One region of the Caldalkalibacillus salinus genome, then DNA from elsewhere that is predicted to be linked to it. Evidence: riboswitches for the same ligand, from Rfam matches in the RefSeq annotation. Region 1 holds a riboswitch; the other holds the start of a gene.

Region 1 (9,874 bases):
CCATTGGGCTTGGCGTATGGGTAAGTGTGCATACCCCTGCATGGTGAAGGGCGCTCAGTAAAACACCCACGGCCATCCCTGCCGCTGTCATAGCTTCAGGTCCTCGCTTATCGACCTTCGTGCCATCGTCGTACGCTTGCTGTGCCCGATCCTCCTCTACTTTAAAAGCAATAATCAGGTGTGGGGCGTCAGTGAGATGGGGCTTCTGCCAGTTTGTTCCCAATGGACTTAACGCCTCTCTCCACTCGTCAGACATCCGTTCTTCGTAAAGTTTCTTTTCCTCTATTTCTGCCTGCTCACGAATTTGTCGCTTCAACGACGGTTGACTCACAACAGCAAAACGGTAGGGTTGTACGTTACCTGCTGATGGCGTGGTTGCAGCGACTTCTAAAGCTTTTTCAACAAGTTTAATGTCCACATCCTCAGTTGAGAAATCCCGAATGTTTCTACGCCGACGAATGGTCTCGTAATAGTCAGTGGCCTGCTGTAGCTGTTCTTGTGGTGTCCAATGGGGTTGTGACTGAAACTCTGGTGCCTGTGTCGTGCCCTCAGGCATGTTAATATCGCCTAATATCACTTCCGATAACGCTTTTCGGGCCAATGTAGGCGCTTGATAATCTGACTTTGCTTTACCCACGGCAAACAGGGCGATCATGGCTTCATTTTTGGGGCGATTGAGTATGTCTTGTGCCGCCTGAACGGGCTGATGCACCACACAATCTAATCCTGCATGTTCAATGGCGGTTAGCAAAAACCCTGCACAAATGGCGGCAGACTCTAGTGCATAATAATGCTTAACCTTTTGTTCCTTTCCTGACTCATCTTGTTTTAAGCCGTAGTTCTCTCTGTACAAAGCGATGAGATAAGGGGCTTCTTCTAGATAATCCAGTGATTTGTGTCGGGGGCTACCTTCACCGTTCTGTGTGGTAGTTTCTCTGTCAGATGCTTCACGAATGGCCTTCTTCACACTTGGGTCTTTGATTAAGACAAACTGCCAAGGCTGTTGATTGGCTCCTGAAGGTGACGTACCCGCCGCTTGTATGACCTTTTCCAGCGTCTCTTCTAGAATATCCTCGTCTGAAAAAGCACGAACACTTCGTCTGCGGGACATTTTCTCAGTAAACCGTGATACACTTCGCCACTGTTCTGCACCGCTTTTGCGTTCAAAGTTTAAGGGAATGAATCCTTTCATTTCTAGCATACCGGTCTCCTCCTATTAGTGTGTTCAGGGTTCAACACTTTTTTTAATAACTCTTTGACTGGCCAACTTTAGGTGTGTGTTGGGCTTTTCTTTGTTCCCAGTAGCTAGCCAAGACGGTGACGACAGGTGCAAACCATAATAGAATGGCGTAGAGCATATAGTCTAACGTCGCCACACCGATCGCAGCAGAAGATAAGATGGCCACCATGTTCCACGGGATAAGGCCTGAGGTCACAACGGCAGAATCATTAATGATACGACCGAGATCGCCTTGACGTAGCCCAGCTTGACGCCACATGCTGTGAACGGATCGTCCCGTTAAGATGACAGGGAACGCTTGATTACACCCACTCACCGCTAGGCTGATTGCGAGAATGACTGTCCGATATGTATACCCGGTAAAGGTGGATACACCCATGAAAAGCTTTTGTATCAAAGGATAAAACATTTGGGTGCGTTCGACGAGACCATTCAACATACCAGCTAGGGATACAAACAAAAGTAATGGCACCATACTCCCTAGCCCTCCCCCGCGTAAAATAGCCTCTAGTCCCTCCGGTGCCGAGTGATACCCACTTAATAGACTTGAGGACACCTCTGAGAAAGACGCGCCCTGCATGGTGAGAGCGAGGATAAGAGCACTTCCCACGCCACATAGTAGAGCATAAACGGTCGACATTTTCATTAAAATACAACCGAACAATAGACCAATGGGTAATATAGCAGCCAAATGAATCACATAGGTTTCCGTTAATTGCATGAGCACTTGATTCCCAAGTGCTTCCCCGTTCACCTCTATAGAGGAGCCTAGCAAGGTGTAAAACAATAGGCATACTGTCAGTAACATGACCGTGGAAAAACTCATGTTTCTAAGAATCACACGTACATGCTCTTCAACCGTTGTGCTTGTCAGGTGGACCATAGAAGATAAAGGAGAGGTTCTGTCACCAAAGAAGGCGCCAGACACGAGGGCGCCTGCGACGATGGGGACAGGGGCCCCAACCGATACAGCCACACCTAGAATAATCATCCCAAGAGAACCTAAAGTGCCAATGGAAGTGCCAATCACGTAGGATGTGCCTGCGGATAAAACGAAGGCAAACAGGACAATCCATTCTACCTGTATCCAACCTGTGAGATAATAGATAATGGTAGGAATCGTGCCACTTAAAATCCATGCTGGGATTAAAAGTGAGATGAGAACGAGGATAGACATGACAGGCCTAATTTTTCGTACACCAGCATAACAAATACCTAAGCCTTCCCTCAGTGAAACACCCGTCCTCAACACGAGTAGAAAAATAAAACAAAACCCTACAGCAAACCCAAGCACTAAAGGAATGCCTAAAATAGCAGAGGTGACAATACTTCCCAGCAAATAGACGAAAGTGAGTATGGCTCGCTTCAAGCACACCCCTCCTGTATATAAATATTGTACATTGTTTAATTTTATTGTACAAAAAGATCACAAAAATAGGAACCTTCTATATGAAAAGATTCCTAATAAAAGTTGCTATAAAGATGAGATCACCAGAAGTAACTCTGTTTGCGTTAGCCCGGGATTATAAAACTGGTGAGGCGTTGTCGAGCGAAACGATATCGTATCCCCTGCGTATAACCTTTGTTCCGTATGAGGAAAAACAACGTGTACTTCCCCACTCAACACATAGCATGTCTCTGTGTCGTGGTGTTCGACCTTTTCCGAAGATGAGTACTGACCAGCCTCAAGCACCACACGTAACAACCGTACGTCACCATCCATGTGAGCGGGCGTTAACAACTCGTATACGGGGATATGATCAGGAAGTTCGAGCTTTCTCCTCTGCTCCCTACGCACAACACTTTGTTTCCGTGCTTCTTCTGCCTCTTCAAAAAAGCGGCCCACGGGAATGCCTAAGACTTCTCCCATTTTGATCAGCGTCTGGATGGAGGGGCTTGTCGCGTTACGCTCCACCTGACTGACCAAACTAGGAGAAAGCTTACATTGCTCAGCAAACTCCCGTAGGGTATAGCCTTTTTCGGATCTTAGGGTCTTCACTTTTGCACCAATGTCCATACGATTCATCATCTCACTTGGTTGGCTATAGCTTATCAACTATTAAAAGTTTCCTTGTTTTCTTCTCTATATTATCGTTTATTGAACAGATTGGCAAAGGAGCCTGAGATATTTTATTCATATAGTAAGAAATGGCGATTAAAGACTGGGGTCTTCGTCTGCACTTGGCCCATAGACAGCAGGAACAGGTATATCTAATAGACGCAGGTATACGACGAGTTGTCCTCTATGGTGAAACCAGTGATTGAGCATCACTGAGCGGAGCATGAAATATCTCGATTCAGTGAAAAAGGGTTCTCCCTTTTGTGTTAATTGACATACTGCTTGTAAATCATCATCATCCCATGAGGATAGCCTCTCGATTGATGCTGTTTCACCCTGATCTAGAGCTGATAGAATCTCGGAAAGTGATTGGGGTTGTGGAAAGGTAACATCAGGCAGTTCAAGCATTTGTTCGGTGAAAAGTTCTGTGAGGACACCAGGGATAACAGCAATATGATAACCGAGTTGTCCCATTGTCATAGACTTTTCGTGTGGCGCCCAAGATAATTTGTCTTCGGGTATACACTCAAGTACTCGTCGTGAGGTGTTTACTTCATGCTTAAACTCTTTTAACAGTAAGTCACTTAACGTCACCGTTTTGTTCATTCGTATCCCTCCAGTTTAATATTTTGACGAGTGCCATTAAGAATGAACGGCACTTTCATCCATATAAATGACTTCCCACATATGACCATCTAGGTCCTGGAAGCTCCAACCATACATGAAGCCGTGATCTTGTGGGTCCATTGAATGCTTTCCACCCGCTGCCAATGCCCTGTTTACAATCTCATCTACTTGCTCCCTACTTTCAGCCGTTATCGCTAAGATGGCTTCGGTACTCGTTGTTGCATCAGATATCTCCTTCTTTGTGTACGTCTGAAAGTACTCCTCAAGAAGTAACATGGCGTAGTTATGATCACTAATCACCATACACGCCGCTTTATTATCTGAAAATTGAGGATTAAAGGCAAACCCCACACTGGAGTAAAATGCTTTCGTTTTCTCTAAATCCTTGACCGGTAAATTAACAAAAATCTTGTCCGCTTGTAACGCCATCGTTTTAGTCCTCCTTTATTTTTATTTACTCTGTACTTCAATATTAATTCTAGCACTACCGCGAAAGACAGATTTCTTCTGAATTGCGTTTTTGAGCGGTTATACTATGAACATGTAGAGAGTCGTAGTAAACTAAGAAGAGATGTAAAAAATGGAAGGAGTGGTTGAAATGAAAGTATTAACGATCGTGACTCATCCCAGAACAGATTCTCTCACATTCTCTGTGGCCAGCCGATTGGTAAAGGGACTAGAGGATGCAGGGCACAAAACCGAGGTCTTAGATCTCTACCGTAGTGGTTTTGACCCGGTATTATGGGAGGCGGATGAGCCAGATTGGTCCGCAGACGTCCAACACTTCTCACCTGAGGTTGAAAAAGAAATGACTCGCATAGCGGAACATGATGCACTAGCCTTTGTTTTTCCTCTGTGGTGGTGGAGTATGCCAGCCATGCTCAAGGGGTACATCGACCGTGTCTTCAACTATGGTTTCGCCTATGGCCCGAACAAACTTCAACATGAGCACGTGTTGTGGTTAAGTTTAGCAGGCGCGCCTGTAGAGCGATTTACGAAACGTCATTACGATGACATGATGACACATTATTTTAATGTTGGCTTAGCAGATTATGTCGGTATTAAAAGTTCAAAGTTTGAATTGTTTTACCAAACGATACATCCGACACAGGAGCACATTGAAGACCTATTAACACAAGCGTACAAGCTAGGGTTAAATTATCCTAAAGCTTAAGCGCCTATGTTTAATTTTCAAGTAGATAAACTTTTCCATATAAAATTATATTTGCTGTCCATGGTTAAACCGACTTAGAAATCTAGACATAAGTAGTGGCAGTGATATTAAGATGGGGGGGTCTCCTAATCTTGGTGGATGAAGGGTGACGTTCTGATGTGGGACCTTACCCGTAGGTTTAACCGTAATCGGTGATCTTGAACGTCCTCTCAGTGTCTGATGAGGGAGCAGGATATCCTTGGCGTGCATCCCCCAACTGACTGAGGTGGCCATCAAGTAGTAAGTTCCTGGTTGGACATGAGGAAGCACAAAGTGGCCTTCAGAAGAAACGATGGTGCCATACAAAGGTAACCCTTCCGGAATGGGCTTAGCAAACAATCCAACAAATACTATCCCCTTAAAAGGCGTCTCCGTATGAATCGTCCCTTCAATCGTGGGATCATGATGGGGCTTTTGCGCATGCCATCTGGTGAGATTTTGTAGAGAACGTAGTTGTTGATCCGTCTGTAATTGGGACTGTCTGAAGTGTGCAGGTGATACACCCACTCTATCCGTAAAACGAGTGGTAAATGTACCTAAGCTTTGTTGCCCAATCTCTAGTCCAATATCCCGTACACTCAGGTTGGTTTGTAGAAGTAAATCTTTCGCTTTTTGTAAACGTAAGGCGGACACGTAATATAGCGGAGACAAGCCGATTTGCTCTTTGAAGATACGTGAAAAATGGTACGGACTGTAGCCCGCATACTTAGCTAAATCCTGAAGGGCAAGCGGCTCGTGTATCTGCTCATGGATATAAGCGATCACGGCCTGTATTTCTGGATAGGGACCTTTCACTGTTATACGCCACCTTTTATACCGAACATGTTGTATGAAACATAAAAGCACAAAAAGATAAACAGATGAGAACGGATCGTGACGCTGTCTTGCCCCACTTTCCGTTCAGATATAAAACTGATTAATGAGTTATATAGATATGTTCGATAAAAGGGTTACAACTCCTTCCGAGAAACATATCCAAATCAAATATATATTGATGTTTATTCTGCTATCCTTTCTGATTAATGACTCTTAGACGGTGACGTGGTCAATTGTACTCTAGCCTCTGTTATAGCCGTTAAACGGCTCGTGTGGGGAGTGCCCACTGGTGCTTAACGGATACTAATCTTAAGCAGACGATGAATCCGAACAAGAGATACAACTGATAAGGTGCAGTGGCCCAACCCATGCCAATAACGAAACCAGCTAAGACAGCCCATAACACGTAAATATCTTGTTTCAGTACAAAAGGCTTACGCTGGGCAAGAACATCACGCAGGATCCCCCCACCCGCACCTGTAATAGCGGCTGCAAACATAATGGCTACTAACGGGAGCTCTATCGCTAAGGCGTGCATAGCCCCCTGAATAGCAAAGGCAGATAATCCGACAGCATCAAGAATATGCCATTTGCGTAAATGGCCCATAATATGACGCGGTAGAACAAAAATAACAGTGACTGTGATTATTGCGATGGTAAATAGGGTTGTTTGCTGCCATAACTCTGTAATCGGAATCCCGATAAATAAATTCCTAATGGCGCCTCCACCAAAGGAGGTGATAAACCCTAAAATATAAATGCCCACAATGTCATACTTTTCCTCCATGGCTACAAGTGCGCCACTCATAGCAAAAGCGATCGTTCCTATCACATTCAATACATCCCAAACCATGGTACAAACCTCCTCAGCTGTTGAATGATTATCGTGTTATCGCAACCTTCAAAGAAAATTTGTTAAGTCGGACACCACCACTAGATAAAACCTCTGTTTTCACAACGGTATGATTTTGATATTAAATAAAAGCGCAAAAAAGGACAGAAAAAAAGGTGTCATCATCACATTCATGAACCCTTTTCTCTGTCCTTTGACCTGAAAGTTTAGCCTTTTATATGGTCTCACATCATCTGCTATATGTGAACCATGATCATTGACAAACCATCGTAAAAGGCCTACCCCTTGGGTGGCTTGCGAGTCAGCTCATTAAACTGTTCACAAGCACTCTCCAGAGCTGCGTCCAACTGTAGTCTGTTGACCTGAGAGATTCATCTCTTATCTTTTAGAGATTTGCTCCTTCGGCGACGAATGGGCAACACTAGCCGTCCACTCGTACTCTCCCACAGTTATCATCCGCTCGTATTCTTTTTTCTTCACTCAATTTATACTATGGGAGTAAGGCTTGGTTTGTCAATCAATAATTTAATATTTTTGTTTGATAGATACTGATGAGCCTCACCCTCTACTCGTATGCGCCCTAATCTTATCCTCCTACATCTGCTAAACTCTTTTATGATTAGTCGCTATGATATAGATAGCAACGATGGCCATGGCTACAGCGATGCCGGACCCAATATTGAATAAACCTTTTTGTGCATACCAGACGATGGCGTACCCGATCGAACCGGCCATCAGTGCATAATAGAGGAACGCGATTAACGTTTTTCTAATAACGGCGCCTTCCTTACCCACTAAGCCGACAACGGCCGACGCTGCGACAACATTATGCACACAGATCATGTTTCCTGCTGCACCCCCAACCGCTTGAAGCGCCACAATCCATGTCGGGTCTACCCCAATCTGAGAACCAACGTCATACTGAAAGAGTGAAAACATCATATTACTGATGGTGTTACTCCCTGCTATAAAGGCGCCCAAGCCTCCGATAAAGGATGAGAACAGAGGCCAGTATTCACCGGCCAGAGCGGCCACACCGTTGGCCAGCTCAATCGGCATGCCCTCAAAGCCTGCTGCACCCCCACCAGAATTTAAGAACACTTGCACCATGGGGACGGTAAATATAAGGGCTGTGGACGCTGCAATCATCGTTTGACCGGATTGAGCCCACGCTTTCTTGTATGCGCTTACACTCATACCGTGAACAAAGTAGGTGATGAGTGATACGATCACAAAAATCGTCCCCGGTAAGTATAGTGGTTGAAAACTGGCACTAATCTCTGTCCCAAACATGTTGGGGATAGACACCGTCCAAGCCTGCATCCACTCTAAAAACGGAAGGGATTCTAATCTGGTTAACACGAGAAACAACCCTACAAGGATATAAGGGGACCACGCTCGAACCATACTCATGTGCCCGCTTTTATGAGCAATATCTTTAATTTCAATACTTCCCGTCCATTCGGGGTCCCACTTCGATCTCGCTTCGAAGTCCCACGCTTCCTCTTTCGATGGCATGAGGAAACCTTTTTTAGCAGCCGTCACGACGATTAAGAGCCCCACTAAACCACCGACCAGGGAAGGAAATTCAGGACCTAAGACGTTAGCCACAATGAGATAAGGAAGGGTCATCGCAAAGGCAGCAAACAAGGCAAATTTCCACACCTTAACCCCTTCTGAGAAAGACTTATTTTTGCCAAAAAATCTCGTCATGAAGGCGACGACAATTAAGGGGACCAAGGTGCCGACCACCATATGAAGCAGGGCCACTTTTGCTCCGATATCCGTCACTAAGACGAGTAGGTTGTCTGTAATCCCGGCTTGGTCTAACCCCGATTGGACACCGACTAGAATCGGAGTTCCTACAGCACCAAATGACACCGGTGTACTTTGGATTAACATGCCTGAAACGACAGCGGCCATGGCTGGGAATCCTAACCCGACCAGTAATGGGACCGCTACCGCTGCCGGCGTCCCGAACCCAGCCGACCCTTCAATGAAAGAACCGAACAACCAAGCAATAATAATGACTTGTATACGCCGGTCTGGTGAGATATCGGTAAACCCTCGGCGGATGGTTTTAAGACCGCCGCTTTCCTGCAATGTATTCAGGAGTAATATAGCCCCGAAGATAATGTACAGTAAAGTACCAGCTACCACGAGACCATTGATTGAAGCGGCAGCTACATTCGCCCCGGGTACTTGCCATACAAAAAGGGCAAGTAAAACAGCGACCACATATGAAATCGGCATCGCTTTACTTGCCGGCCACCTGAGCCCGACAAGAAAAATAGCCACCACTAAAATCGGTAGAAGTGATAAGAAAGCCAACATTCCCGTACTCATAAGTCAAACGCTCCTTTCTCATTGAACATGTCAAACATCCTTTCCTTTGTTTGTTATGAAGAAACCTCGTTTCTTCCTCGTCGCACAAGTTGACTCATTATGAAGCCACCCTACACGACCACCACTTTTTGAATTTTTAGAAAAATGTAAGCGGTAAATGAGTACTGGATAATCGTGATCACGCCATGATGCCTTATTATGTTGTATGCACCTGGCCTTAACATTAGTACTAGCTCTTCTGGTGACCTGTATAAAAAAACTAGCGTCGTTCGGGACAACGCTAGCTCTCGAGCTTACCTTAAACCAAGTCTCTTAGAAATGTGTTGACCGGTTTCAATCATCAAAGGCTGTAGCTGCTCAAGTCTATCATGAGTCATTCTCACAGAGGGACCTGATACGCTAACGGCACCGATGACATGCCTAGCATGATCAAAAATGGGGACAGCGATACAGCGAATATCGTATTCATTCTCTTCTAAATCTAGTGCGTAGCCTTGCTTTTTTACCTCTATTAACGCTTTGATAAACGCATCCTTATCGATCATCGTATACTCGGTATGCTTAGGCATGCCTTTTCTCTCTAGAATATCTATGACAGCCTGGGGCGGCAGATGGGCAAGGATAGCCTTACCGACCGAGGTACAATGCATGGGCGCCCGCTTGCCGACCTTGGAATGCATACGCAGGGTTTCATTGCCCTCTAGCTTCTCGATGTAAACC
Region 2 (9,874 bases), 440 kb from region 1:
ACTGTTAAGTCTCCACGAAAAGGATGAATCATTGAAACATGTCAGTTTCATTTTTTTGACGCAATAGCTATCCTAACGCGCTTGATCCCCGGCGTCAAGATAAAAGACGCACACGGCCCTAGTAAAATGTCATCAAACGATAAAAGATCATGTTATCTTCTGTGATTCCACTCTTCTTGCGTGTATTTATTTAATATGAGATGCCTGCTCAGTTCTCGCTCGTACAGGGTGAGATCTTCTTTTCGCAAAGATTGTTGTAACGTATGCTCAAAACCGGTATAAAAAGCGTCTTGTAGACCTTGAATCGTAACAGGCTGGGTTCTTAATGCGTTGATAGCGACGGCTTTATCTTTGAAACCTTCCTTCATCCGCTGCTTCACTTTGTCACTTGGGAAGCGACACACGTCAAAGAGCATATCTAGATTAAAGGATAAAGGAATAGACCCGTGTTGTAGCACAACGCCTTTTTGTCTCGTTTGGGCGCTCCCTGCCACCTTACGCCCTTCAACGATAAGCTCATACCAGGATGACGCATCGAAGCATACGGCAGATCTGTTTTGTTTGATATGGCGTGGTTGGGCAGCTTGATCAGGTATAGCGAATGAAGCCTCAAGTCCTAATGCCTTAAAACCATGCAGCAAGGCTTCACCGATCAGTCTATAAGCTTCAATCACTGACGTGGGCATATGTTTCTCAGATATCATTACACTATAAGTCAGTTCGTCATCATGGAGAACGGCTCGACCACCCGTCATCCTTCTCACTAGCCCTAGATTGTAAGACTTAATCTGATCGAGGTCAATCTCTTTATGTAGTTTTTGAAAATATCCTATGGACACACTGGCTGGTTGCCAAGTATAGAAACGTATCGTTGGTGGAACGAGGCCTTCACTATGGGCCATGAGTATCGCTTCATCTATAGCCATGTTAGTGGCAGCGTCTTGTTTACCTGTGTCTATGAAACGCCAATTAATCTCTTTCATATACTCACCTGTTATCATAATGGAAGTGATTGATGTCATTTGAAAAGGTAGACCTATCATGGCCTACCTTCTCAGTCTATCATGCTAAGCGTCTCTGTCCCAACGTAAAACGGGTTTTCTCGCTGCAGTGACCTCGTCAAGGCGACCTACAACGGTTGTATGAGGCGCATCTTGTACTTTTTCAGCGTCCTCTTCAGCTTCTGTTGCAATTTTTATCATAACGTTAATAAACTCATCAAGGGTTTCTTTCGTTTCTGTTTCCGTAGGTTCAACCATCAGACACTCTTCTACGATTAATGGGAAATAAATCGTTGGTGGATGATAACCGAAGTCTAATAAACGTTTTGCGATATCTAATGTTCTGACGCCTAGTTTCTTCTGACGTTTGCCTGATAAAACGAACTCGTGCTTACAATGTTGTTTGAATGGGACGTCATAATGGTTCTCTAGCTTACGCAGCATATAATTGGCATTTAAGACGGCCTGCTCAGAAACCTGACGTAATCCCTCTCCTCCCATCGTTCGGATATACGTGTAGGCACGAACGAGTATCCCGAAGTTACCATAGAATGCCTTCACTCGACCGATAGACTCTGGACGATCATGGTCGAACGTATAGCGGTCGTTTTCCTTCCGTAAAACCGGCTTAGGTAAGAATGGGATCAGTGCCTGCTTCACACCAACGGGCCCTGCGCCTGGTCCCCCACCGCCATGTGGCGTGGTGAATGTTTTATGCAAGTTAAGGTGTACGACGTCAAAGCCCATATCACCAGGGCGCGCGATACCTAAAATGGCGTTCGCATTTGCACCATCGTAGTATAGGAGGCCGCCCGCTTCATGAACAATCTGTGCGATCTCAGTAATCTCTTCTTCAAATAACCCTAACGTATTCGGATTTGTGAGCATGAGCGCTGCTGTATCTGCGCCCACCGCTTCACGGAGCGCATCAAGGTCTACTAGCCCTTTTTCGTTAGAAGCGACCGTTATCGTTTCAAGACCTGCAACAGACGCACTGGCCGGATTTGTGCCGTGTGCTGAGTCTGGGATTATGACCTTGGTACGTTGCTCCCCTTCGCCTCGCGATTCATGATATTTGCGAATCATCATTAATCCAGACCATTCACCTTGTGCCCCAGCTGCGGGTTGTAATGTCACTTCATCCATCCCCGTTATTTCCTTGAGGTCTTCTTGTAGATAGTAGAGCACTTCTAGGGCGCCCTGCACACTTTCTTCAGGCTGGTACGGGTGAATACGAGAAAAACCAGGATACCTGGCAACGTCTTCATTGATCTTTGGATTATATTTCATCGTACAGGAACCGAGAGGGTAAAACCCACTATCGACACCATGATTACGTGTTGATAACGCTGTATAGTGACGCATGAGTTGGAGCTCTGACACCTCAGGTAACTCTGCAGGTGTCTCACGAAGTAGTTCGGGCGGGATCACATCAGTGACATCCGTTTCCGGCACGTCATTTTGCGGTAAACTGTGCGCTATACGCCCTTCTTTACTCATTTCAAAAATGAGTGCCTTCTCATTGCTGTTAGACATGAAGGATCGCCTCCAATTCCTGTACAAATTGGTCAATCATGTTTTTCGTTTTCATTTCCGTTACGGCAATCAGCATGTGATTTTCCATATCTGGATAATCTCGACCGAGGTCGTAGCCACCTATCATTTTTTTATCAAGTAGCGCGAGATTGACATCTTCCACTGATCGATTAAGTTTAATGACAAACTCATTGAAAAATGGCTGATCATAAGGAATCTCCACCCCGTTAATGCCTTGCAATTGCTTTTTAGCGTACTGCGCTTTTTGGATGTTTTGCATGGCCATTTCCTGCACACCATTTTTACCTAAGGCTGTCATGGCCACCGAAGCTGCAATCGCGTTTAAAGCCTGGTTAGAGCAGATGTTAGAAGTCGCTTTTTCACGGCGGATATGCTGTTCACGGGCTTGAAGCGTTAATACAAATCCTCTTTGACCTGTGTCATCTTTCGTTTGCCCCACTAAACGACCCGGAATTTTACGCATCAATTTCTTTCTCACTGCGAAGTAGCCGCAATGGGGTCCACCGTATGCTGTAGGGATGCCAAACGGCTGTGCATCGCCAACCACAACGTCCGCACCGAACGCACCTGGGGGCTGTAATGTACCCAAGGCTAGCGGATTAGCACTGACGACCATTAATCCCTTGTGTTTATGGGCAATTCGTTCTACTTGTGCTAGATCCTCTAGGTGCCCAAAGAAATTCGGATACTGAACGAGAACCGCTGCCGTCTCTTCATCAGCCGCTTGATCTAGAGCAACAAGGTCCGTTACGCCAGCTCGAACGGGTACTTCTACTACATCTAAGCCCAAACCTTGAGCTGAAGTGTGGATGATCGCTCGTGCTTCAGGGTGTACAGCTTCAGAAACGACGATTTTTTTCTGCTTGCCGATCCCGGAGGCCATCGCTGCCGCTTCGGCTAAGGCCGTTGGGCCATCGTACATAGAGGAGTTGGCGACGTCCATGCCCGTCAGCTCACATATCATCGTTTGGAACTCGAATATGGCCTGAAGCTCCCCTTGGCTGATTTCCGGCTGATATGGCGTATAAGCCGTATAGAATTCTGAACGGGAGATCACATGATTCACAACACTAGGGATGTAATGATCATAGGCGCCTGCCCCTAAGAAGGACGTGAACGTCAACGTATCAGCATTCTTGTTAGCGAGCTGCATCATATAACGTGTCAATGCTGTTTCATCTAAAGCGGATATATTCATTTCTCCGTTGTAACGAATATCTTTAGGAATATCGTCAAATAAGTCTTCTATTGAAGAGACGCCGATGTCTTCTAACATCTCTCGTTGATCGACGTCTGTCATTGGTAGATAACGATGCTTCATCCATAACCCCTCCTCTTTGTCTGCTTGCGACGGTCTCTCTCACCGTGGCAAAAGGTTAACCTATGGCTTGCTCAGGGCTTTCTGTCATTAGCATGACAGTAACCCGTTTCAAAGGTTACTTCTGTCTTTTATAAAATGGTGTCTGTACCACTTGGGCCTTAACTTGTTTGTTTCGAATATGCACAGATACTTCTTGCCCTATCTCTGTGTATGCTTGATCTAAGAGCGCATGGCCTACGTTTTTTTTCAGCGTTGGAGATTGAGTCCCTGAAGTGACTGTTCCTATTTGATTATCTTCCACGTACACGGGGTAACCGTGACGAGGGATACCACGTTCAATCATCTCAATACCCACTAGTTTTCTTGGTGCACCATTCGTTTTCTGTTCTTTTAATACATCCTTACCGATAAAGTCTTCCGATTTGTTCGTTTTGACAGCGAAGCCGAGTCCCGCTTCAATCGGTGAGATATCGGCTGTTATCTCTTGCCCATATAACGGTAGTTTAGCTTCAAAACGCAACGTATCTCTTGCCCCTAAACCACATGGGATAACCCCTTTGTCTTCACCCGCTTTGAGAATCTCTTCCCATAGGTGGGGCGCATCTTCCGGTGCCACGTAAATTTCAAACCCATCTTCACCGGTGTAACCGGTACGTGACATGAGAACATTGACATCGGCTAATTGAACATGATCTTTGAACTTAAAGAATGTAATGGCGCTCAGGTCTTCGTCCGTTAACTGTTGTAAGACGTCTACTGCTACAGGACCCTGCATGGCCACCTGTGCGTATTGATGAGAGACATCTTCTACTTCCACATCACCTTCAACATGCTTCTGTAGCCACTCAACGTCTTTGTCAATATTCGCCGCGTTGATGACGATTAAGTAATCATGGTCTGCTTTTTTGTACAGAATGAGATCATCCACTGTCCCTCCGTCTGGGTAGCACATAATCGTGTACTGTGCTTTACCATCCACGAGTTTTGACACGTCGTTGGTGAGCATCTTCTGTAGGTAGCTAAAAGCGTCAGGTCCTTTTACTGCAACCTCACCCATGTGCGAGACGTCAAACAACCCTGCTGTTGTACGGACAGCATGGTGTTCTTCCTTGATACTAGAAAACTGTACAGGTAGCTCCCAGCCGCCAAAGTCAACCGTTTTGGCCCCGTATGTTTCATAAACCGGATACAGAGGAGTACGCTTTAATTCTGCCATTCTTACACCTCCAAATAGGATGAATATATGTATTCACTTAGCTTTTTAATGGTCAAAATCAAGACAAAAGAAAAGGACAGACGTATACATTGTATCCAAGTGTATACTCTGTCCGTTGTACCTGAGAGTTACCCCTATGAAGCAATGACTGTCAACAGTAGGGTTTCCCCTTTGGTGGCCTCTTTAAGGAGGCGCTCTCCAGAGGTGCGTCCTGTAAGAGTCTTTTTGCCTGAGAGATTCACCCCTTATGAGGGCTTGCTCCTTCGGCGCTACGATAAGGTATGGATGGCCTTTCGCAGTCTCTCCCCTTACAATCATTCGCCCGTATTCAATTTACTTTTCTTGACCATACTAGACATTAAACGTCAAATTTTTCACAGTTCTATCCTATCATTATTCTCTTGCGATTTCCACTTCTTTTTAAGCGCATGAAGCCCAGGCCGAACAGAAGACAAAAACTTTGAATAAAGGGTGTGTTAGCGTGAATATTCCAGTGCATTTTAATCACGAGTGGTTACCTGAAATGCAGCATAAAATAAAAAACGATGGCCCCTGGGATAAACAAGCGTTATTTGATCTCGCTTTACAGGCAGAAAAAAGCTTAATGATCTCGGATTTCGACACGCTCGAATGTCTTCGTCATCTCCCTCAGTTAGAGCCGTTCCCCCATCAGGTTGAAGCGGCTAAAAAAGTGATCACGGACATGCATGGCAAAGCAATATTGGCCGATGAAGTAGGACTCGGAAAAACGATAGAGGCTGGCCTGATCTTAAAAGAGTATATGGTGCGTGGACTCGTAAAGAAAGCCTTAATCTTAGTCCCTGCCTCACTGGTCATACAGTGGACAAGGGAGCTGACACAAAAGTTTGCCATCCCAGCTATGGCACAAAAAAAAGAATACATGTGGAAGCAGTACGACATTCTAGTGGCTTCAATGGATACGGCTAAGCGACCTCCGCATCGCGATCATGTACTAGAGCAGGACTACGACATGATCATCGTGGATGAAGCTCATAAATTAAAGAATAGCAAATCTAAAAACTACGAATTCATGAACCAATTGAAAAAGAAATATTGCTTACTCTTAACGGCCACGCCGGTACAGAACGAGATACAAGAGCTATTTAATCTCGTCTCTCTACTTCGCCCAGGCATATTGGGGAACACAGCTTCCTTCAGTAAAAACTATGTCAAAGGTAAAAGAGAGTCTAAGAACAACGAGCAACTGCATGCCCTGTTGGAAAAAGTCATGATTCGCAACATGCGTAAGGATGGGGACATTGCCTTCACGAAACGCTATGTGAATAATATCCAGCTCGACTTATCTGAGCCTGAACGTAAACTTTACAATGCAGTGACCTCGTTTGTACGAGAAAAATATAAACAAACTAACGGGGCTAGCAACGCCTTTTCTTTAATTACGTTACAAAGGGAAATTTGTAGCAGTCGCGAAGCCACGTTCCTCACGCTCTATCAAATGTATCAGAAGAGTGCGCCAGACTCACCCATGAGACAAAAAATATGGGACTTAATGAGCTTGATTAAAGCCATCAATACACACTCTAAGGCTGAAAAAATGATGGAATTGATTAAGCAGATTGACGATAAAGTCATTGTTTTCACTGGTTATCGTGCGACGCAGGACTATTTACAAAGAGTCCTATATGAAAATGGCATTACGTCTGTCCCATTCAGAGGGGGATTCAAACGTAATAAAAAAGATTGGATGACAGAATTATTCCAGCAAAGAGCTCAAGTCCTGATCGCCACTGAGGCTGGTGGAGAGGGCATTAACTTGCAGTTCTGCAACCACATTATCAATTATGACATGCCCTGGAACCCCATGCGCGTGGAGCAACGTATCGGTAGAATACACCGCTTAGGCCAAAATCGAGACGTGCATATATACAACCTGTCCACCAAAGGGACGATTGAAGAATATATACTATTTCTTCTTTATGAGAAAATTAATCTCTTTGAGATGGTCATTGGAGAGCTGGACGAAATTATCGACAAGATGAAGCTCAAGCACTCCATCGAAGATAGCCTAACGGATATCTTTTTAGAGTCTGATTCAAACAAAGAGGTTGAAATTAAGCTAGAAAACTTTACACAGTATATCCAGAGCATTCAAGAGGATGTCAAACAAAGCAAAACGGATCAAGGGGATCGAGGGGAGTTATCGTTACCATGAATCAATCAGAGATGTACACTTATATCGAGCGCTTTTTCCGTGAAACAGGATGTACGATTCTAGAACAGGACCCGACTTATATCCGGGCACAGCTTACGGTGGATGTAGACAAAGAAATTACCAACCGTCCTTATTATTGGATGTTTGTAGAGAAAACGGGCGCCGAACCTCAACCACAGCAACTGACCTTCGTACTAGACGATGAAAATGTACCCGATCACGTGCGCGGTGAACTGATTAAGTTCGGTTGCTGGCGTCTACACCAAATCTTTCAATCAGCGAAGAAGAACGGTAGCTTCATTCGCTTGTACGAAGTTGTTGATCAATCGAGGCGTACACAAGGGCTGATTCCCTGGTTGTTCATCAATTATCGCATTTCCTTTATCAGCGACCAAAAAAAAGATATTTATTATCCCTTAGGTTTTAATTTATTTAACGGAGAAATGATGACTCAGTTTGACAAAGCAATAGAACATTACGCGTTATCTCCAAAGATTCCTGATTATCATTTCACGCTACGGCCCATCTTCTCCTTAAACTCTGCTATTCAACGCATTGAAGACCATATTAACGACTTTTTAGAGAGCCAGGATACGACATGGGCCGAAGAAGCGAATAAGCGTCTTGATGAAGAGCGTGGGCTGATTACTTCTTTCTTTGAAAATGCTAGTGAAGAGACACGCGCGACTCTAGATACGAGATTAGAGGAGGTAGAATATTACCGTCCACGGATAGAAGTGAACCCGATAAATGTCGGCTACATCTACCTCCAAACCCACCCAATAACGATGTTTCGAGAAAACTAGTGCTAAATAGTGTAATCTCACCCGACATGGAGTTACAAGAAATTGAACATAAACGCGATACAATGAGCATACACTGGTAAGTTAAACAGACAACAGCCATGTGTTCTTGCCAGTACTTTGTTTTTCTCCCCCTCCTGTCATGCGCCCCCTGTCCTACCCTATTCAGCTGTGATACAGCTATGATGCGTGACAGGAGTTTTTTGTTTTTTAGCGCATTGTTTTTAACGTATGAAAGATTGAAATGAGAAGGAGTGACGGAACTCATGATGAGCCAACCACGCTTTGCCATCAGTTTTTTTATAGGCATTCTCATTCTAGGTATCATCTTCGTCCCCCACGCTGTTGTATCACAGACCGTTGACGAAGAAGATCAAGTAGGGATAGAGGAGCCAGTCACCACTGAAGAAACAGCGCCATTCATTCAAGACACTCATACAGTTCAAGGACCTTGGGAGGATAGATTTGAACAACAAGTTAAGGAGTGGATTGATCAGATCGCCCATCAAGATGAGCAGTTTACGAGCTGGAAGCAGGCAAATTGGGATTCGTACCCAATGGGGCCAGGGAGTCGCCAATGGGTCGTACTGTTGGTGAATAAAGGTCAGGAAGTTGGTTATCTGATCGTCGGACAAGCAGATGACGATCATCATGAATTTGTCTTAATGGAATACGGTCAACAATACCAACAGTCACTCCAAGGTTGGTTAGAAGAGCCTTACGAATCTTCAGGGCCTATCCTTTATGCTGGGCTGTTTTGGGGATATGAGGTAGATAACGTCCTACATGATTTCTTCACGCATGAGGCTTATGAACATATTGAAACGGATATCGTTGTGGATAAACCAAAGGGCGCTAAGGTTGACCTTTTACAGAAGGTACACCGTGTGGACAAAGACCAAGGGACTAGTATGGCTAAAATATCGGGTTCCGTAAGCGATATAAACGGCTCCCCAATGGATGAAGTTGACAAAGAGGACTTATCACAGCATGACATACACCATACGGTCACCGATGCCGCTATATTTGATGCAACGATTAATACGGTGACTTATTTAGACACTTATATCCTACCTCAAGTTAGAGCGATATATGATGTCGTTGGCTTTCATGTTTGGGAAAAAGGGACGCCCCATCTGGACCAGGGTCCCACTCACTTAAAAGAGAGAACGGAACAGCCTATGACGTTATTCGTTGGTTTAGAGGATGCAGGTATTCGCTACTTAGGGTTACAGTATCTTACGTCCATTGAGACTGATACTAAATAAGGTCAAGGCATGATTTTGACCATGAGGGCGATACGCTAAGTCTCCATCACCCTTAAAGTTAATGACGTTTAAATAACATACTGATAGCGGTTGGGATAACCCCAAACCACTGTTGACTCCAGTTTTTTTGTTTGTTTTTTGACTTCTGCCTCAGTCGCTCGTCTCTTGGTGTATCCATGTATTGAACGAACTCCTGGGTCATAAATTTGACCAGGTCTTGAAAAGACATACAGAGACACATCCTTTCCTAGCTACTTATTTATATTTTTGCCACCCTCATCATGATTTATCCTGTGGGGCTTGAATTAATCTTTGTTTTTTGTGTATATATTCCGCGTTAGCGTCCATACTAAAAAATGTCGATGGGAAGTAGCCAAGTGGTAAGGCAACGGACTTTGACTCCGTGATGCGCAGGTTCGAATCCTGTCTTCCCAGCCATTTCTTTTTTGGAAAGGAATAGTGGAATCACATCCGGTGTGGTCACAGCTATAAACATACATAAAAACATTCAAGT

What was found. Region 1 has a riboswitch for glycine ahead of JKM87_RS02470 (trimeric intracellular cation channel family protein). Riboswitches for the same ligand answer to the same signal wherever they lie in the genome.
Region 2: linked by a shared signal. The riboswitch ahead of gcvT (glycine cleavage system aminomethyltransferase GcvT) and the one ahead of JKM87_RS02470 (trimeric intracellular cation channel family protein) in region 1 are both predicted to bind glycine.

Annotation. Positions count from the first base shown of each region.
Region 1 covers NZ_JAERVL010000001.1:533,910-543,783, reverse strand. The annotation lists gene JKM87_RS02505 (nitroreductase family protein) at 1-1,201, opposite strand, end outside; gene JKM87_RS02500 (Na+/H+ antiporter NhaC family protein) at 1,245-2,609, opposite strand; gene JKM87_RS02495 (helix-turn-helix domain-containing protein) at 2,715-3,269, opposite strand; gene JKM87_RS02490 (DinB family protein) at 3,396-3,905, opposite strand; gene JKM87_RS02485 (VOC family protein) at 3,942-4,355, opposite strand; gene JKM87_RS02480 (NAD(P)H oxidoreductase) at 4,525-5,100, shown strand; gene JKM87_RS02475 (helix-turn-helix domain-containing protein) at 5,146-5,934, opposite strand; gene JKM87_RS02470 (trimeric intracellular cation channel family protein) at 6,215-6,808, opposite strand; glycine riboswitch at 6,993-7,145, opposite strand; glycine riboswitch at 7,149-7,264, opposite strand; gene JKM87_RS02465 (L-lactate permease) at 7,412-9,154, opposite strand; gene JKM87_RS02460 (IclR family transcriptional regulator domain-containing protein) at 9,448-9,874, opposite strand, start outside.
Region 2 covers NZ_JAERVL010000001.1:97,530-107,403, reverse strand. The annotation lists gene JKM87_RS00455 (lipoate--protein ligase family protein) at 153-983, opposite strand; gene gcvPB (aminomethyl-transferring glycine dehydrogenase subunit GcvPB) at 1,068-2,537, opposite strand; gene gcvPA (aminomethyl-transferring glycine dehydrogenase subunit GcvPA) at 2,530-3,879, opposite strand; gene gcvT (glycine cleavage system aminomethyltransferase GcvT) at 3,995-5,095, opposite strand; glycine riboswitch at 5,202-5,299, opposite strand; glycine riboswitch at 5,303-5,413, opposite strand; gene JKM87_RS00435 (DEAD/DEAH box helicase) at 5,619-7,289, shown strand; gene JKM87_RS00430 (YqhG family protein) at 7,286-8,095, shown strand; gene JKM87_RS00425 (hypothetical protein) at 8,359-9,360, shown strand; gene JKM87_RS00420 (YqzE family protein) at 9,419-9,589, opposite strand; tRNA gene JKM87_RS00415 (tRNA-Gln) at 9,724-9,798, shown strand.